3 linked regions of the Hahella sp. HNIBRBA332 genome follow. The protein of the gene in region 3 interacts with the protein of the main gene of each other region in a pairwise test. Links are inferred from orthologs where the notes say so. Each region holds a gene or a part of one and is shown on either strand. Other genes may lie near its edges. The genes, in order: ftsA, ftsZ and O5O45_RS01310.

What was found.
Region 1: the proteins of O5O45_RS01310 (region 3) and ftsA interact in binary tests that used the Escherichia coli proteins (3 or more experiments, as listed by UniProt). The link is inferred for Hahella sp. HNIBRBA332 from one-to-one orthologs.
Region 2: the proteins of O5O45_RS01310 (region 3) and ftsZ interact in binary tests that used the Escherichia coli proteins (3 or more experiments, as listed by UniProt). The link is inferred for Hahella sp. HNIBRBA332 from one-to-one orthologs.

What each region holds. Positions count from the first base shown.
Region 1 is NZ_CP132203.1:6,917,297-6,921,132, reverse strand. The notes cover bases 1-2,844. They hold ftsA (cell division protein FtsA), read right to left. Parts: upstream 2,117-2,844; coding sequence 884-2,116; downstream 1-883. Other genes in these bases: O5O45_RS30790 (cell division protein FtsQ/DivIB), read right to left, coding at 2,146-2,844; ftsZ (cell division protein FtsZ), read right to left, coding at 1-792. Outside these bases: more of O5O45_RS30790, read right to left, coding at 2,845-2,985; O5O45_RS30785 (D-alanine--D-alanine ligase), read right to left, coding at 3,099-3,836. UniProt on the Escherichia coli protein: Essential cell division protein that assists in the assembly of the Z ring. May serve as the principal membrane anchor for the Z ring.
Region 2 is NZ_CP132203.1:6,919,517-6,927,222, forward strand. What follows is about bases 1-2,906. They hold ftsZ (cell division protein FtsZ), read left to right. Parts: upstream 1-824; coding sequence 825-1,988; downstream 1,989-2,906. Other genes in these bases: ftsA (cell division protein FtsA), read left to right, coding at 1-733; lpxC (UDP-3-O-acyl-N-acetylglucosamine deacetylase), read left to right, coding at 2,082-2,906. Outside these bases: more of lpxC, read left to right, coding at 2,907-2,990; O5O45_RS30810 (DciA family protein), read right to left, coding at 2,996-3,439; O5O45_RS30815 (M23 family metallopeptidase), read left to right, coding at 3,579-4,514; preprotein translocase subunit SecA, read left to right, coding at 4,833-7,559; bifunctional glutamate N-acetyltransferase/amino-acid acetyltransferase ArgJ, read left to right, coding at 7,566-7,706. UniProt on the Escherichia coli protein: Essential cell division protein that forms a contractile ring structure (Z ring) at the future cell division site. The regulation of the ring assembly controls the timing and the location of cell division.
Region 3 is NZ_CP132203.1:254,470-262,153, reverse strand. Bases 2,182-5,065 are described here. They hold O5O45_RS01310 (rod shape-determining protein), read right to left. Parts: upstream 4,201-5,065; coding sequence 3,163-4,200; downstream 2,182-3,162. Other genes in these bases: gatA (Asp-tRNA(Asn)/Glu-tRNA(Gln) amidotransferase subunit GatA), read left to right, coding at 4,891-5,065; gatC (Asp-tRNA(Asn)/Glu-tRNA(Gln) amidotransferase subunit GatC), read left to right, coding at 4,531-4,818; mreC (rod shape-determining protein MreC), read right to left, coding at 2,186-3,052. Outside these bases: rng (ribonuclease G), read right to left, coding at 1-1,104; O5O45_RS01325 (Maf family protein), read right to left, coding at 1,109-1,714; rod shape-determining protein MreD, read right to left, coding at 1,707-2,180; more of gatA, read left to right, coding at 5,066-6,345; Asp-tRNA(Asn)/Glu-tRNA(Gln) amidotransferase subunit GatB, read left to right, coding at 6,398-7,684. UniProt on the Escherichia coli protein: Forms membrane-associated dynamic filaments that are essential for cell shape determination. Acts by regulating cell wall synthesis and cell elongation, and thus cell shape.

The sequences.
Region 1 (3,836 bases), 6.7 Mb from region 3 along the record:
GTTGACCAGAATCCCACGCGCGCCCTGCAGATTGATATCTTCAAGCAGCGGGCTGCGTACGGCTCTTTCCGCCGCCTCACGTGCGCGGTTGTCGCCGCTGGAAACACCGGTGCCCATCATCGCCATGCCCATTTCCGACATAACGGTGCGAACGTCCGCAAAGTCTACGTTTATCATTCCGGGACGGATAATCAAATCCGCAATTCCCTGTACAGCCCCCAAAAGCACATCGTTAGCGGCGGCGAAAGCATCCAGCAAGCTGGTGTTTTTGCCCATGACGCTCAACAGTTTCTCGTTGGGAATCGTGATCAGAGAATCAACGTGTTGTCCCAATTCACGCAGGCCGGCTTCCGCAACTTTCATGCGCTTGCCGCCTTCGAACGGGAACGGACGGGTGACTACCGCTACCGTCAAAATACCCATTTCACGGGCGATTTCCGCTACGACAGGCGCGCCGCCCGTTCCAGTGCCCCCGCCCATACCGGCAGTAATGAAGACCATGTCCGCGCCTTTCAGCGTTTCCGCGATACGCTCTCTGTCTTCCATCGCCGCCTGACGACCTACTTCTGGATTGGCTCCGGCGCCCAGCCCTTTGGTGACGCTGCCGCCGAGTTGAATTACGTGCTTGGCGTCGACATCACGCAACGCCTGAGCGTCGGTGTTCGCGCAGATAAACTCCACGCCTTCCACCGAAGAGGCGAGCATGTGACGAACTGCATTGCCGCCGCCGCCGCCAACGCCTACAACTTTAATGACTGCATTTTGTGGTACGTTATCTACGAGCTCAAACATTCCCCTTCTCCTTCTTCGTTATAGTACCTGCGACCTGAAACTAATTTCCGCAAGTTGGTATAGACCTTTGAGTTGACTCTATTTGGGCTGATTAAAAATTCCCCATAAACCAGTTCTTCAGCCGTTGGAACAGGTTTTCAGCAGGTTCTCCCCGGTGCTGGGAGCCCCGGCCGAGTTCTTGCTGTTTAAATCCATAGAGCAGTAATCCGACTGCGGTGGAGTACATAGGATTGCTAACCACATCGCTCAGACCGGTGACCCATTGCGGCACCGCCAGCCTTACCGGCATGTGGAAAATCTCCTCCGCCAACTCCACGACCCCCTCCATACTGGAGGTTCCTCCCGTGAGCACGACCCCTGCGGCGACGAGATCTTCATATCCGCTGCGTCGCAACTCTGATTGGATCAAGGTGAACAACTCCTCATAGCGCGGCTCCACAACTTCCGCCAACGACTGCCGGCTTAAGTCCCGCGACGGGCGATCTCCCACACCCGGCACCTTGATCGTCTCATCCGCACCTGCCAGCTGAGTCAGCGCACAGGCGTATTTGATCTTGATTTCCTCTGCATTCTGCGTCGGCGTTCGCAACGCCATCGCAATATCGTTAGTGACCTGGTCGCCAGCGATAGGTATTACCGCCGTGTGGCGAATAGAGCCGCCGGTGAATATTGCGATATCAGTCGTGCCGCCGCCGATATCGACGACGCACACGCCCAATTCTTTTTCATCGTCAGTCAGTACTGCGTAGCTGGAGGCAAGCTGCTCCAGGATGATTTCGTCTACTTCCAGCCCGCAACGCTTCACGCACTTTTCAATGTTCTGATAGGCGTTAACCGCACAGGTGACCAAATGTACTTTGGCTTCCAGGCGCACGCCGGACATCCCTACTGGCTCTTTCACACCTTCTTGATTGTCGATGACATATTCTTGCGGCACGACGTGGAGCACACGCTGATCTGCAGGAATCGCCACCGCCTGCGCCGCATCCAGAACTCTTTCCAGGTCCGCTTGCACCACTTCCCGATCGCGCACCGCAACGATGCCGTGAGAGTTCATGCTACGGATGTGGCTACCCGCGATACCTGCATAGACCGAATGAATGCGGCAACCAGCCATCAGCTCAGCCTCTTCCACCGCACGTTGTATGGCCTGGACCGTTGTTTCGATATTGACGACAACGCCCCGTTTGAGTCCGCGTGACGGATGGGAACCGATGCCAACAACTTCAATCGCTCCTTCCTGATTTCTCTGCCCAACAATGGCCACCACCTTGGATGTGCCAATGTCCAGCCCCACAATCATATTCCCACTCGAACTCGCCATATATTTCGACTCTGTCTTAAAGTTCACATTCAACCTTGTTCCGGAGTAACGTCTGCTTTCCATTTCACCGCCACCCCCCGGGTGTATCGTGCGTCAACACTCGCTATTTTTTCTCGCTCCTGGTGCAGTTTCTTCTCAAACAGCACAGTAAAACGGTGCAGCCGCCCCTCAACATCCTGCTTCCCCAGGTTAAGCTCCCACCCATCCGTAAAGCTGATCAGCCATGCGCCTCTGGACTCCATGATCACGCCGTTCACATCCAACCCCACTTTGGACAGTTCCGCCTTCCATTTCTGAAAGTTATCAAACACCAGCCGCTCGCTGTGCGGAGGTCCAATCAGAGCAGGCAGGCCATTCACCACTACGCCGGTTTCTTTAACGAACAAGCGACCGGCTTCGTTGATATAGCCCTGGTTACGCCATCTGACAAAAGGCTCTTCTTCTTCCAGATCCACTTGTACGGCGTCCGGCCACAATCTGGAGATGGAAGCCCGTTTTACCCAGGGATGGGCTTCCAGGTTTTTTCGCACGCCGTCCAGATCAGAGGTAAAAAAGCTGGCGTTGATTAACGGGGACAGCAACTCCTTCACCTCTCCGCGGCTCACGTAGTTCAACTCACCAACTACCTGAACCGTGGCGACTGGACGGTCCAACCATTTGACGCCGGCGATCAACGCGCTTAACACCAACAGCCAAAAGCAAAAGATCGATACATGCAGCAACACCCGATTCCACGGGATAAAGGCCAGCAGTCGCGCAATCGCAGCCGGCCCGGTATTCCGTTTGTCGGCGCGCTCCCTGGCGCGGGTCGCAGTTGCGCCGCGTCGGGAACCAAGTGATTTGTCGAGCTGCTTCTTCGTTGGCGTCATTAGCTGTAGCGACTCTCAGTTACTTGCCTTGGCGCAACTACCGTTACGCACGTCCGTACATCTCAATTTATTCAGTCGTCCCTGACTGCCATCCAGGTCGATCGCCGCCCTGGTTACAATGTTGTTCCAAGTATGCTCAAAACCAGCTGCTCAAAGCTTAATCCAGAGGCTTTCGCGGCCATGGGAACCAGACTATGATCCGTCATCCCAGGCACCGTGTTCGCCTCCAACAGCCAAGGCTGGCCGGCGGCGTCACACATGATGTCCACCCGCCCCCATCCAGAGCAGCCAATGGCGCGGTAGGCGCGCAGAGCCAGCGTCTTGAGTTCATCTTCTTTATCCTGAGGTAAGCCGCAGGGCAGAATGTAGCGCGTGTCGTTCACGACATACTTGGCTTCGTAGTCGTAGAACTGGCGGTCAGTTTCCAGCTTGATGGCCGGTAACGCGTCCTCTCCCAGAATTGAAACCGTATATTCCGCGCCGGTTATCCACTGTTCTGCGATAACGACTGAATCAAATTTCGCCGCTTCCAGATACGCCGATTCCAACTCTTCAGCGGAAACCACTCTACGCATGCCGATACTGGAGCCTTCATGAACAGGCTTGACCATCAGCGGCTGCCCCACACCCACTTCCGTTACGATGGCATCCCAATCGCTGCTGGCGTCCAGCACCGCATACTTAGGCGTCGGAATGCCCATGCTTTCCCATAACTGTTTGGTACGCAGCTTATCCATGGCCAGGGCGGACGCCAAAACATCGCTACCGGTGTAGGGCTTGTTCAGCAGGGTTAACAGTCCCTGCATGGTTCCGTCTTCTCCGCCGCGACCGTGCAACACGATGAATGCGCG
Region 2 (7,706 bases), 6.7 Mb from region 3 along the record:
TCAGAACATTGAAAAGTGCGTGAAGCGTTGCGGGCTGGAAGTAGACGAAATCATCCTGGAGCAGCTTGCCTCCAGCTACGCAGTACTGACTGACGATGAAAAAGAATTGGGCGTGTGCGTCGTCGATATCGGCGGCGGCACGACTGATATCGCAATATTCACCGGCGGCTCTATTCGCCACACGGCGGTAATACCTATCGCTGGCGACCAGGTCACTAACGATATTGCGATGGCGTTGCGAACGCCGACGCAGAATGCAGAGGAAATCAAGATCAAATACGCCTGTGCGCTGACTCAGCTGGCAGGTGCGGATGAGACGATCAAGGTGCCGGGTGTGGGAGATCGCCCGTCGCGGGACTTAAGCCGGCAGTCGTTGGCGGAAGTTGTGGAGCCGCGCTATGAGGAGTTGTTCACCTTGATCCAATCAGAGTTGCGACGCAGCGGATATGAAGATCTCGTCGCCGCAGGGGTCGTGCTCACGGGAGGAACCTCCAGTATGGAGGGGGTCGTGGAGTTGGCGGAGGAGATTTTCCACATGCCGGTAAGGCTGGCGGTGCCGCAATGGGTCACCGGTCTGAGCGATGTGGTTAGCAATCCTATGTACTCCACCGCAGTCGGATTACTGCTCTATGGATTTAAACAGCAAGAACTCGGCCGGGGCTCCCAGCACCGGGGAGAACCTGCTGAAAACCTGTTCCAACGGCTGAAGAACTGGTTTATGGGGAATTTTTAATCAGCCCAAATAGAGTCAACTCAAAGGTCTATACCAACTTGCGGAAATTAGTTTCAGGTCGCAGGTACTATAACGAAGAAGGAGAAGGGGAATGTTTGAGCTCGTAGATAACGTACCACAAAATGCAGTCATTAAAGTTGTAGGCGTTGGCGGCGGCGGCGGCAATGCAGTTCGTCACATGCTCGCCTCTTCGGTGGAAGGCGTGGAGTTTATCTGCGCGAACACCGACGCTCAGGCGTTGCGTGATGTCGACGCCAAGCACGTAATTCAACTCGGCGGCAGCGTCACCAAAGGGCTGGGCGCCGGAGCCAATCCAGAAGTAGGTCGTCAGGCGGCGATGGAAGACAGAGAGCGTATCGCGGAAACGCTGAAAGGCGCGGACATGGTCTTCATTACTGCCGGTATGGGCGGGGGCACTGGAACGGGCGGCGCGCCTGTCGTAGCGGAAATCGCCCGTGAAATGGGTATTTTGACGGTAGCGGTAGTCACCCGTCCGTTCCCGTTCGAAGGCGGCAAGCGCATGAAAGTTGCGGAAGCCGGCCTGCGTGAATTGGGACAACACGTTGATTCTCTGATCACGATTCCCAACGAGAAACTGTTGAGCGTCATGGGCAAAAACACCAGCTTGCTGGATGCTTTCGCCGCCGCTAACGATGTGCTTTTGGGGGCTGTACAGGGAATTGCGGATTTGATTATCCGTCCCGGAATGATAAACGTAGACTTTGCGGACGTTCGCACCGTTATGTCGGAAATGGGCATGGCGATGATGGGCACCGGTGTTTCCAGCGGCGACAACCGCGCACGTGAGGCGGCGGAAAGAGCCGTACGCAGCCCGCTGCTTGAAGATATCAATCTGCAGGGCGCGCGTGGGATTCTGGTCAACATTACCGCGGGCATGGATCTGTCTTTGGGCGAGTTTTCTGAAGTGGGCGCCACCATTGAAGAGTTCGCTTCCGACGCTGCGACAGTGGTTGTTGGAACGGTAATCGATCCGGAAATGAAGGATGAGTTGCGGGTGACGGTAGTCGCCACGGGTCTGGGGGGTGTGCATGACCGGCCGACCAAAGTGGTGGACAACTCTTCCCGGACTATGAACGGCACCACTGATTATCATCAGCTGGAGCGCCCCACTGTGATGCGCAAACGCGCTACTTCAGTTGTGGGCAATGCGGCGGTGGATCGTCGGGCCGTAGGGGATGAGCAAAACGTGGACTATTTGGATATACCTGCGTTTTTGCGTCGTCAGGCGGATTAAATGAGAATGAGTTCGGTCTTTTAGGTTGGTGCACCTAATACCTTTCTGGTATGATTTGGCCGAATTTTATCCAGATTTTGGTAAATCATTGAAATGATAAAACAGCGCACACTTAAAAACATCATCCGAGCCACTGGTGTTGGTCTGCATTCAGGGGAAAAGGTCTACCTGACCCTGAAACCGGCCCCGGTGGACACGGGTGTTGTATTCTGCCGTACAGATCTCGATCCTATCGTGGAAATCCCGGCGCGTGCTGAGAACGTAGGTGAAACCCTTCTCTCTACGACTCTCGTAAAGAATGGAGTGAAGATAGCAACTGTTGAGCATTTGCTGTCGGCTCTGGCCGGTCTTGGAATCGATAACTGCTACGTTGAGTTGAGCGCAGCCGAAGTGCCTATTATGGATGGCAGCGCCGGTCCGTTTGTTTTTCTGATTCAATCGGCGGGCATTGCTGAGCAGGACGCGCCCAAGAAATTCATCCGCATCAAGCGCGAAGTAACGGTTACTGACGAAGACAAGCGGGCTACCTTTGTGCCGTTCGACGGTTTCAAAGTGACTTTCAGCATAGACTTTGATCATCCTGTGATTAAAGGCCGCTCACAAGAGACAGTAATCGACTTTTCCAGCACTTCTTTCGTTAAGGAAGTAAGCCGTGCGCGGACATTCGGATTCATGCGCGACATTGAAAAGTTGCGCGCGATGAATCTGGCGTTGGGCGGCAGCATGGATAACGTTATCGTTGTCGATGACTTCAAGATTCTCAATGAAGATGGCCTGCGTTACGAAGACGAGTTCGTTAAGCACAAGGTATTGGACGCTATCGGAGATCTATACCTGTTGGGCAACAGCCTGATTGGTGAGTTTAAAGGGCACAAGTCGGGTCACGGCTTAAATAACAAACTTCTTCGCGAGCTCATATCCCAAAAGGATGCTTGGGAAGTTGTGACCTTTGAAGACGCCAGTGAAGCACCGATTTCCTATCTGAAACCGGTGTTGGCCTAAGATTTTTAATCCGCTGTGTGAGTTGAAAGAGCTTCCAAGGCTTTCTTCAACTCTGGATCGTCACAGAGCTGAGCTTCTTGTCTGAGAAGCTCAGCATTCTTTTGCGAAATTGGTTTCGCCTTCCTTTTTATCTTTGCTTTAACTTCCGTTGGCTCCACGCGAATCTTGAACTGATAAGCGAAGTCGAAATCTTTATGCTTGCGTAGTTCCGGCAGGGATGTGTGCTGATTCATGCGCAATTGAGTTGCGGTGACTGCATCGGGGACCGTTACGCGGATAACGCCATCTTTGACTGACGATAAAGTTACTTTGTTACGCAAATGAGGGGGCAAGCATTGTGAGAATATCTTCTGTAGTTTGTCCAATTGCAGGGCGCGGTGAAAAAGAGACTCTAGAGCGGGGGAGGAAGATGACAAGATATCTCCCAGCTTTCTATCTCTGTCAGGCATAATGGTTAACCAAAGATTAAAGGTTTGTTACATTTGCAGACATCAACTATCACAACATCTGTTACAATTTACAAGTATAGTATTTTTAGATAACCTCCGTCGTTTATATAATTCAGGCAACTCAAAACCCTGGAAAAGCATGAATATTATCTTCCTGAGAGATGGACATGGTCAGTCACGCGCCCGTTCTATGGGCGCGCGTGCGGTTGTGCTGACAGCGGTCCTTGCGCTGTCTCTGGTGGCTGCGTTGCTGGCGGGGGCGTTTTGGCTTGGGCGACAGTCCGCCGCATCGGACGCTTCCATTACTCCTGAGCTGGTTAAAACCTGGCAGGAAAATCTGAAACAACAGAAAGAAGAAATCCGCACTTATAAATTACTCGCACAACAGAATATAGATGCGCTGACACTGCGAATGGGCGAGTTGCAAGCCAGATTGTTGCGGCTTGATGCGCTTGGTCAGCGCCTTACCGATGTAGCGGGTCTGGATGAAGGGGAGTTTGACTTTGAGTCATCGCCTGCACTGGGTGGGCCTGAAGAACCTGCTTTAGAGCAGTCATTCTCTGTTCCCATGCTAACGCAAGTGCTGGAGTCCATAGAGCAGCAGGCTGAATCCCGCGAACAGCAACTGCGAGTGATGGATGAGCTATTCGTCAACCAACGTTTTCAAAGAGAGCAGTTTGTCGCCGGGCGTCCAATCAAGAAAGGCTGGTTGTCCTCGCATTATGGTTTCCGTTCAGATCCATTCACTGGCAAGCGGGCGTGGCATTCTGGCGTAGACTTCGCCGGCAAAGATGGTAGCGATATTGTTGCGGTGGCTGGCGGAGTTGTAACGCTTTCGGAAGAACGCTTTGGCTATGGAAATTTGGTTGAGGTCAACCATGGCGGAGGGCTGGTTACTCGCTATGCGCACTGCGCCAAGCTGTTGGTTAAGACAGGGGATGTGGTGCAAAAAGGCCAAGTTTTGGCGAAGATGGGTAGCACTGGACGTTCCACGGGCCCCCATGTTCACTTTGAAGTTCTTCAGGATGGACGCTCAGCAAATCCCACAAAATTTATTCATCGCGCAAGTCGGTAACACTTTTTCAGGGCCTTGTCGTAACTCTTGTCAAGGCCTTGTTATGACTGCTCTTCCCCCAAGTTTTATCTAGTCAAATTAAGGCGCTTCTATCTCCCCACCGCGCGCATTGCTTGTTACTAGGGGTAACAAGTGTGCACTAATCCCTTTATTGCTGTAACAAATTGAGGTTAGAATGCGGAGCTTGGAATTACGCTCCCGCTGAATTTTTATCTCCTTCGGCAAGGTGGCTCCAAATCCATAAAGTAACGAGTAAGCGATTCCGCCACGAGCGGAGCCTCCATAAACGCTTCAAAGAGACAGGTAATTTCGTTAGTTATGTTTTCATCTATCGCCAGGAAAATTTTCGGCAGCAAAAATGCCCGCGAAATTAAGCGCATGGGCAAAGCTGTCAAACGCATCAACGAACTGGAAGAGTCAATCAGCGCATTAGACGAAGCTGCTCTTAAAGCAAAAACGCAGGAGTTTCGCTCTCGACTTGAGAAGGGAGAAACGCTCGATCAGCTGCTGCCGGAAGCCTTTGCAGTCGCGCGGGAGGCGGGTAAGCGCGTGATGGGCATGCGCCATTTCGATGTTCAGTTGATCGGCGGTATGGTGTTGCATGAAGGCAAAATTGCAGAGATGCGTACCGGGGAAGGTAAGACGCTGGTAGCGACGCTTCCCGTGTATTTGAACGCCCTGACTGGAAAAGGCGTACATGTAGTCACCGTAAACGATTATCTGGCGCGTCGTGATGCGGAGTGGATGAGGCCTCTGTACGAATATCTGGGATTGAGCGTTGGCGTCGTAGTGAGTGGTCAGGACGGTGAAACCAAGCGCGCCGCATACGCATCAGACATTACTTACGGAACCAATAACGAGTTCGGTTTTGATTACCTCCGTGACAACATGGCGTTCAGCCTGACGGATAAGGCGCAACGCGGGCAGCATTTTGCGATTGTCGACGAGGTTGACTCGATTCTGATTGATGAGGCGCGAACGCCTTTGATTATCAGTGGTCCAGCTGAAGACAGCTCTGAATTGTACAGAAAGATCAACGAATTGGTTCCCTTGCTCAAGAAGGGAGAGCCGCCTGAGGAAGGGCAGCCTGTAGATGGTCACTTCACTGTTGATGAGAAAAGCCGCTCTGTGGAGCTATCAGAATCAGGCCACTCTTATGTTGAGGATCTGTTAACCAAAAACGGTTTGCTGGAAGAGGGCGACAGTCTCTACGCCGCAACGAACCTGGGGTTACTGCATCATATTAGCTCTGCTCTACGCGCCCATCATTTATATAGCAAAGACGTCGACTACATTGTGCAGAACGGCCAAGTGGTGATTGTCGACGAACATACTGGCAGAACCATGCCCGGACGGCGCTGGGGTGAAGGCCTGCATCAGGCGATTGAAGCGAAAGAGCGCATCAAGATTCAAGCTGAAAGTCAGACGCTTGCTTCCACCACCTTCCAGAATTACTTCCGTCTCTATGAGAAACTGGCCGGTATGACCGGTACTGCTGATACAGAAGCTTTCGAATTCCGCCAGATTTACGGTTTGGATGTGATTGTTATTCCCACCAATAAACCGATTAAGCGTATAGATTACAATGACTTGGTATATCTGTCCGTGGATGAGAAGTTCCAGGCGGTTATCGATGATATTAAGGATACAGTGACGCAAAATCGTCCGGTGCTGGTTGGTACAGCGTCTATTGAGGCGTCTGAATATTTGTCGGCCATGCTGAAAAAAGAAGGCATCGCTCACAACGTTTTGAACGCGAAACAACATGAGCGCGAAGCGCACGTTATCGCGCAAGCAGGTCGTCCCGGCGCTGTCACCATCGCCACCAATATGGCGGGGCGCGGTACGGATATTGTCTTGGGTGGAAACTGGGAAGCCGACGTCGCTGAGTTGGAGGATCCAACACCAGAGCAGATCGCTCAACTAAAAGCCGATTGGCAGAAGCGCCATGATCAAGTAATCGCTGCGGGCGGGCTGCATGTCGTTGGTTCTGAACGTCATGAGTCTCGGCGTATTGATAACCAGCTACGAGGACGCTCGGGTCGTCAGGGCGATCCAGGCTCGACTCGCTTCTACCTGTCTCTGGAAGACAATCTGATGCGTATTTTCGCCTCTGACCGGGTGAAAAATATCATGCAGGCGTTGGGCATGCAGAAAGGCGAGGCGATTGAGCACCGCATGGTGAGTAACGCAATCGAAAAAGCTCAGCGTAAAGTGGAAGGCCGCAACTTCGATATTCGTAAATCGCTGCTGGAATATGATGACGTGGCGAACGATCAGCGTCATGTGGTTTACGAGCAGCGTAACGAAATCATGGCGACTGATGATATTTCGGAAATGATTGACGCAATCCGCGGCGATGTGGTTAACGCCACGATCAGTCAGTTTATCCCTCCGCAAAGTTTGGCCGAACAGTGGAATATTCCAGGATTGGAAAAGCAACTGGACTCAGACTTTGGCGTTGAGTTGCCTGTGCAGCAATGGTTGGACGAAGACAAGCATCTGCATGAAGAGACCTTGCGTGAAAAAATTCTTCAGGCAGTTGTCGATTCGTATCGCGAGAAAGAAGAAGTGGTTGGCGCGTCCGTTATGCGCAACTTTGAGAAGCAGGTGTTCCTGCAAGTCCTGGACACCTTGTGGAAAGAGCATCTTTCCAATATGGACCTGCTGCGTATGGGAATTCACTTGCGTGGTTACGCGCAGAAAAACCCCAAACAGGAGTATAAACGCGAAGCGTTTGAACTGTTCCAGAATATGCTGGATACCATCAAGCAGGACGTGGTCAGAGTGATCTGTCATGTCAGGGTGCAAAAGCAGGAAGAAATGGAGGAGTTGGAACGCCGCCGTCGTGAAGCGCTGGCGCAGCAAATGCAGCGTGCTCAGGCGACTCACCCTGAGGCGATCGAAGAAGGTTCCGATGCGGAAGAGCAAGATGAAAGCTCTGATGCGCCTTATGTTCGCGATCACAAGAAAGTGGGTCGTAATGAGCCTTGCCCCTGTGGTTCCGGCAAAAAATATAAACAGTGTCATGGTCGCCTGGAGTAATTAGAAATGGCTGTGGGGCATGCGCCTTTACCCGAGTTTCACCCTGTTGCAGGCGTTCGTATTGGGGTCGGGTCCGCCGGCATTAAAAAGCCAGGACGTAAAGACTTAGTGGTGTTTGAGCTCTGTGAAGGGGCGCAAACTGCTGCT
Region 3 (7,684 bases):
CATACGCAACACCTGGCGTTTGTGCTCCTCGTCCTCCATATCAATGAAGTCGATGATGATGATGCCGCCCAGGTTTCGTAGCCGCAATTGTCGCGCAATGGCGCGCGCCGCCTCCAGATTGGTTTTGAAGATGGTCTCTTCGAGGTTGCGATGGCCGACAAACGCGCCCGTATTGACGTCTATGGTCGTCATCGCTTCAGTCTGGTCGATAATCAGGTAGCCGCCGGACTTTAATTGCACCTTGCGACTCAGCGCCTTCTTCAGCTCATCTTCAACGCTGTACAAATCAAAAATCGGACGCTCGCCAGGATAGTATTCCAGCTTATTGCGAATCTCAGAGACAAATTCATCCACGAACTTCAACGCCTTATGGAAGCTTTCTCTGGAGTCGATGCGTATTTTTTCGGTATAGGGGCGAACAAGGTCGCGCAGAGTACGGATGTAAAGCGGCAGGTCTTCATATATCGGCCCTGGCGCCGGCGAAGATTTGATCTTCTCCCGTAAAGACAACCAGAGCTTTTGCAGGAACAGGATATCAGACTTCAACTCTTCCGAGCCGACGCCCTCGGCGGCCGTGCGGATGATAAAACCGGCGCCATCCGCGGAATTGGCGTCTTCTGTGGTCACGCAAAGCTGAATGAGTTCCTTGAGGCGGTCACGCTCGGCGTCGTCTTCTATACGTTGGGATATTCCAATGTGATTGTTATCAGGCATATAAACCAAATAACGGGATGGAATAGACAGTTGCGTGGTGAGACGCGCGCCCTTGGCGCCAATTGGATCTTTGGTGACCTGCACGACCAGAGACTGACCTTCCCGCAGCAAAGAGCTGATATCAGGATGCTTATTGCCGCCATTGCGGTCCTCGCCAGGGTTCACAGTGGTTACGTCCGAAGCATGAATGAAAGCCGCGCGCTCCAATCCGATATCAATAAACGCCGCTTCCATACCTGGCAATACTCGGATGACTTTGCCTTTGTAGATATTACCGACAATGCCACGCCGCTGACTTCTTTCGATATAAACTTCCTGCAGCATGCCGTTCTCGACGACAGCGACGCGAGTTTCCACCGGAGTCACGTTGATTAAGATTTCTTCACTCATGCAGTTAGTCCGACCAGATCTTAATTCCGAATTCCTTTAACAGCACGACGGTCTCGCAAAGAGGCAACCCAACAATGGATGAATAGCTGCCTTCCACGCGCTCCACGAAACTCCCGGCCAACCCCTGAATGCCGTATGCGCCCGCTTTATCTGCTGGCTCACCGGAATCCCAATAGCGCTGAATTTCCCGCTCGGACAACTCCCGAAATCGCACCCGACTCAAAGTCGTCGTCACCTTGCAATCTTCCGCCGCCACTAAGGCCACGGAAGTCAACACCTCATGCCATGTTCCTGATAGCCTGCGCAGCATGGCTTTGGCGTCTTCAAAATCAACCGGCTTGCCGAGAATATCGCCTCCCGCCACAACCGTAGTGTCAGCGCCCAACACCACTATATCCTGTTGATCCCTATGCGCTGCAAATATCGTTTTTGCTTTCTCTCTGGCGAGGCGTTCCACATAATCCGCCGCCGCTTCCGAAGGCAGAACGCTTTCATCAATATCCGCGCTGGCGATAGAAAACTCACACCCCAGACCCGCGATCATTTCGCGCCGTCGAGGAGATCCCGACGCCAGCACAAGACGCCGCCCGCCAGGGTTACCGTCAAACATTTTCCAGTTTTTCCATCAGTAGCGAAAACAACGGCCACAAAAGCGCCGAGCTCAGGGCGCCCAATAAATAAGCCATATCCGTTGCAGGCTGGGCAAGCATGCCGTTAATCCAACGAAACAACATCAACACGATGCCGACGATGATGAATACTACAAAAGACTGCTGAATCAGAGGAAACATTTGCAGCCGTTGCAACATCTTCAGCACCAGATAAGCCTGCAGCGCCAGCGCCAGGGCATGCACGCCCAATGTGCTTCCCATCAACACATCCCACAATAGCCCAACACACCATCCGACCAGGATGCCGCAGGCGCCGGGGTGCTTCAACGTCCAGTAAAACATCACCATGCATATGGACTCAGGCCTGAAATAAGCAGCGTATCCACCCAGAGGAATCAGGCTGACGCAAAACGCCAGGAACAGCGTGAAAACGAACAAGACAGGGCGAAACTCATCTCTGGGCATAAGGCCTACTGAGTTTCTTCAGGCGAAGGTTCGTCGGAGACCCTGTCTCCCACCTCCGACGACTTCTTTTTGAACACTAATAAAACGTGTCTGCTGCGGTTTAATTCGGACAAGGGGTGCGCTTCGATTCGCGCAAAAGGCTCGCCCGGGTCATGCACCACTGCAGTCACTTTCGCAACCGGATAACCCGCCGGGAATTTACCGCCCAAGCCGGAACTGACCAACAAGTCGCCAACAACGATATCCGCCGTATCAGGAACATTAATCAGTTGCAACCGGTCCAACACGCCGGAGCCGACGAGAATGCCGCGCACACCGTTGCGATTAACCTGAATCGGCACGGCATGGTTGCTATCGGAAATCAGTAGAACACGAGAGGTCAACGGCGACACTTGCGTCACCTGCCCCATCAATCCCTGCGAATCGAGCATAGGTTGCCCGACATAGACGCCATCGTCAGAACCTTTGTTGACGACCACCTCATGCATATATGGATCAGGATTGATGCCGATGATCTCGGACACCAGCACAGAATCATCCACCACGGACGAGGCATTCAGCAGCTCACGCAGACGATTAACTTCCGCGGTCAAAGACGCCAGACGCTGCGACTTCGCCTCAAGAATCAAAAGCCTGTTGCGCAGCGCGTCATTTTCCTGCTGCAAATCGCGGCGCGATTTAACCGCGTCTTCAGTCCAGTCGACCACGTCGGAAGGGGCGCTGACAACCCATTGCACAGGGGCGACGAGAGTCGCCAGCGTTTCGCGTAACGAAGATAAGAGATTGAGGTGATAATCCGCAAATCCGATGGCGATGGAGAGCACAGCCACCAATATCATTCGTGCGCCTAAAAATGGGCCTTCAACGAAGATATTTTTAATGTCGCAATCTCCCCAACAGTCCGGAAAGGAATTTATCTACAAACACAGAAAGCTACCATAAAACATGGCGAAAACAAGTGGTCAACTCCGTTAAAGAGTTGTTATTCCATAAAGAATAGACCACTGCCGCGCTTGTCGATAACTTCCAGCGCACGACCGCCGCCCCTTGCGACACAGGTAAGCGGATCGTCAGCAACGATTACCGGCAAGCCGGTTTCTTCTGTCAGCAAACTGTCCAGACCGCGCAATAGTGCGCCGCCGCCAGTCAATACGATGCCTCGCTCAGCGATATCGGACGCCAATTCAGGCGGCGACTGCTCCAATGCGCTCTTAACCGCCTGCACGATGGTCGCCAGAGCTTCCTGCAGCGCTTCGAGGATTTCTTCGCTATTCAAGGTAAAACTACGGGGAACCCCCTCTGCAAGGTTGCGGCCGCGCACATCGATTTCACGCAGCTCTAGTCCTTCGTATGCACAGCCGATTTCCTGTTTGATTCGCTCTGCAGTGGCGTCACCAATCAAACTGCCGTAATTGCGACGCACATAAGCGGTAATCGCCTCGTCAAACTTGTCTCCACCCACTCTAACCGAATCGGCGTACACAATACCGTTCAGGGAGATAATGGCGATCTCCGTCGTTCCGCCGCCGATATCCACCACCATGGAACCGTTCGCCTCTTCAACGGGCAGACCGGCGCCAATGGCCGCCGCCATGGGCTCTTCGATCAAAAATACTTCTCTGGCGCCCGCGCCAAGAGCGGACTCACGAATCGCTTTACGCTCAACCTGGGTGGAACGACTGGGGATACAAACCAGTACGCGAGGACTGGGGGTGATGAAACTGTTTTCATGCACTTTGTGGATAAAGTGCTGGAGCATCTTTTCAGTAACGTGAAAATCGGCGATGACGCCGTCTTTCAATGGTCGGATCGCGGTAATGTTGCCCGGCGTCCGTCCCAGCATCCTCTTCGCTTCGGCGCCTACCGCCGCAACGCTTTTCTGTGCGCCCTGGTTACGAATTGCGACCACAGAGGGCTCATTGAGCACAATTCCTCTTCCACGAACATAAATCAGTGTGTTGGCGGTCCCCAGATCGATCGATAGATCGCTGGAAAACAAACCACGTAATCGTTTAAACATTGAACGTTTGAATCCGTATTCTTTTTGGGGTTAGGCATGCTGCGGCAACTTTAACAGTGGCGAGGGGTCAGGGCAAGAATCATTTAGCCCCGCCAGCGCCTAGCCGCAAGCCATTAAAAAATTGTCATCACAAAGGCCTGTTTTGGGGCGTTTTACAGGGAAAAATCGCCAATTCATTTACAGACTGTACGCAAACCCTCTTATAATAGCCCTCTTTAGTTTCCGGTGCGATCAAGAGCGCGGCAATGGCGTTCGCCAGCCCGGATTCAACATCGAATTATCGGATCAGATCCGAATCAAGCCAACCGCAACGCCCAGCAGGAGAATAATGTGACTATCCAGTCGGAACAGTTGGAGACCATCGCCAAGCTAGCGAGATTGGAAACGCCCGGCGATCAAGTGGCGAAACTGACCCGCGATCTGGGACAGATTCTGGACTTCGTTGAACAAATGCAGAAAGTGGACACCAGCGCTGTAGAGCCTCTGTCCAATCCGCTGGAAATGACTCAGCGGCTGCGTAAAGACGCAATCACGGAAAGCAATCAGCGTGAAAAATTTCAGGCTATCGCGCCAGCCACTGAAAATGGTTTGTATCTGGTTCCCAAAGTCATCGATTGACGCGACTGGAACGCCCCTCCAACAGAACCTATTGCGAACGCCTTGCCGGCTATAGAAAAGTAAGAGATACGCATGTTGCCACATACTATTAGCGAGATCATAAGCGGACTCCGGGAAAAACAGTTTTCTTCCCGTGAAATCACCCAGGATTATCTGGCCAGAATCAAGCGTCTCAATCCAGAATTGAATTGCTTCATCACCATCACTGAAGATCTGGCGCTCTCACAGGCGGAACAAGCTGACGCCCGTCTTAATGCAGGACAAGCCTCCATTCTGAATGGCGTACCTCTCGCGCATAAAGACGTCTTCTGCACAGAGGGCGTGACGACGACATGCGGATCCAGAATGCTGGAAAACTTCGTTCCGCCTTACGAGTCCACCGTCACCCGCAAATTCATGGAGGCTGGCGCCGTCACATTAGGCAAAACCAACATGGACGAGTTCGCCATGGGCTCATCCAATGAGAACAGCTACTTTGGCCCGGTGCGTAACCCTTGGGACACCGAGCGAGCGCCCGGCGGCTCTTCAGGCGGCTCCGCCGCAGCGGTTGCGGCCGGACTTTGCGCAGCGGCGACCGGTACGGACACAGGCGGATCGATTCGTCAGCCTGCCGCATTTTGCGGCCTGACCGGACTCAAACCAACTTACGGACGCGTATCTCGCCTTGGCATGGTGGCTTTCGCATCAAGTTTGGATCAGGGCGGTCCTTTCGCCCGCACGGCGGAAGATGCGGCGCTGCTAATGAACGTCATGGCCGGACACGACCCCATGGACTCCACCAGCGCCCTGAACCCCACCGAGGACTACACCGCTTCGCTGACGCAACCGCTGACAGGGATAACTATCGGCTTGCCAAAAGAATACTTCAGCAGCCAGCTCAACGCAGAGCTTGAAAAAGCATTGCAGGAAGCAATAAAAGTGTATGAGTCGCTGGGCGCTTCCTTTAAAGAGGTCTCCCTGCCCCACACAGAGCTGTCCGTACCCGCTTACTACGTTATCGCACCCGCAGAGTGCTCAACCAACCTGTCACGCTTCGACGGCGTTCGTTATGGTCATCGCTGCGAGAATCCCAAAGACCTTGAGGACCTTTATCAACGCTCCCGTTCAGAAGGTTTCGGGGATGAAGTAAAACGCCGCATCCTAATCGGAACCTACGCGCTGTCCGCAGGTTACTACGACGCTTACTACCGACAGGCGCAAAAAATCCGCCGCCTGATCAAAAACGATTTTGTATCCGCGCTGAATGAAGTCGACGCGTTGTTATGCCCAACCACGCCCGATGTCGCCTTCAAACTGGGCGAGAAAACATCCGACCCAGTACAGATGTATCTTGAAGACATCTTCACAATTCCCGCCAGCTTGGCCGGCCTGCCTGCGCTTGGCCTGCCTTGCGGCTTCAAGGGCGGCCTGCCCGTTGGGATGCAGTTGATCGGCAACTATTTTACTGAAGCCCGATTATTGAACCTGGGACACCAATATCAGTTGAACACCGACTGGCATAAACGCAGTCCGGCCTTGGGCGAGTAAGCCCACCCGCACTACATAAAGATTACGCAACCATTAGCGAAGAGGTCATATCATGGAATGGGAAGCGGTTATCGGGCTGGAAGTTCATGTTCAGCTCGCCACCAAATCCAAAATATTCTCCGGCGCAGCCACCGCCTTTGGCGCCGAGCCAAACACTCAGGCTTGCGCTGTAGACTTGGCCATGCCTGGCATGCTGCCAGTCATGAATGAAGAAGCCGTGCGCATGGCGGTGATGTTCGGCCTGGCCATCGGCGCCGAAATCAACAAGCGCTCGGTCTTCGATCGTAAAAACTATTTCTACCCCGATTTACCTAAAGGCTACCAAATCAGCCAGCTGGATCACCCTACTGTCAAGCAGGGTAAACTGGACATCCAGCTTGAAAACGGCGAAACGAAGACGATTAACGTCACTCGCGCCCACCTGGAAGAGGACGCCGGCAAAAGTCTGCACGAAGATTTTCATGGCATGACCGGCATCGACTTAAACCGCGCCGGAACGCCCCTATTGGAAATAGTGTCCGAGCCGGAACTGCGCAGCGCCAAGGAGGCGGTCGCGTACCTGAGGAAGCTGCACTCCATCGTTACCTATCTGGGCATCTCCGATGGCGACATGTCCCAAGGCTCCATGCGCTGCGACTGCAACGTTTCCGTTCGCCCGAAAGGGCAGAAAGAGTTCGGCGTCCGCACCGAGATCAAAAACGTCAACTCCTTCCGTTTTGTCGAAAAGGCCATTCAAGGTGAAATTGAAAGACAAATCGACCTGATAGAAGATGGCGGCCAGATCGAACAGGAAACACGCCTGTACGATGCGGACAAAGACAGCACCCGCTCCATGCGCAGCAAAGAGTTCGCCAACGATTACCGTTATTTCCCTGACCCGGATCTACTACCCATTGAAATTGACGACGCCTATATTGAAGCGATCCGCAATACGCTCCCAGAACTGCCGGAACAAAAGCTGGTCCGTTTCTGCTCTGAGTATGGCTTATCTGACTACGATGCAGGCGTACTGGTCAGCTCGCGCGCGCAAGCGGACTACTTTGAGACCGCCACCAAAATCGTCGGCGACGCCAAACTGACGGCCAACTGGGTAATGGGAGAGCTGGCCAAACGCCTGAACCAGCACTCTCTGGACATATCTCAATCCCCCATCAACGCAGAAGGGCTTGGCAAGCTGTTGCTGCGCCTGAAAGACAACACCATCAACGGCAAGGCCGCCAAGGATGTGCTTGAGGCCATGTGGAACGGCGAAGGAGAGGCGGATGAGATTATTGAGAAGCAGGGCTTGAAGCAAGTCTCTGATACAGGAGCCATCGAAGCTATTGTTGACGAAGTACTG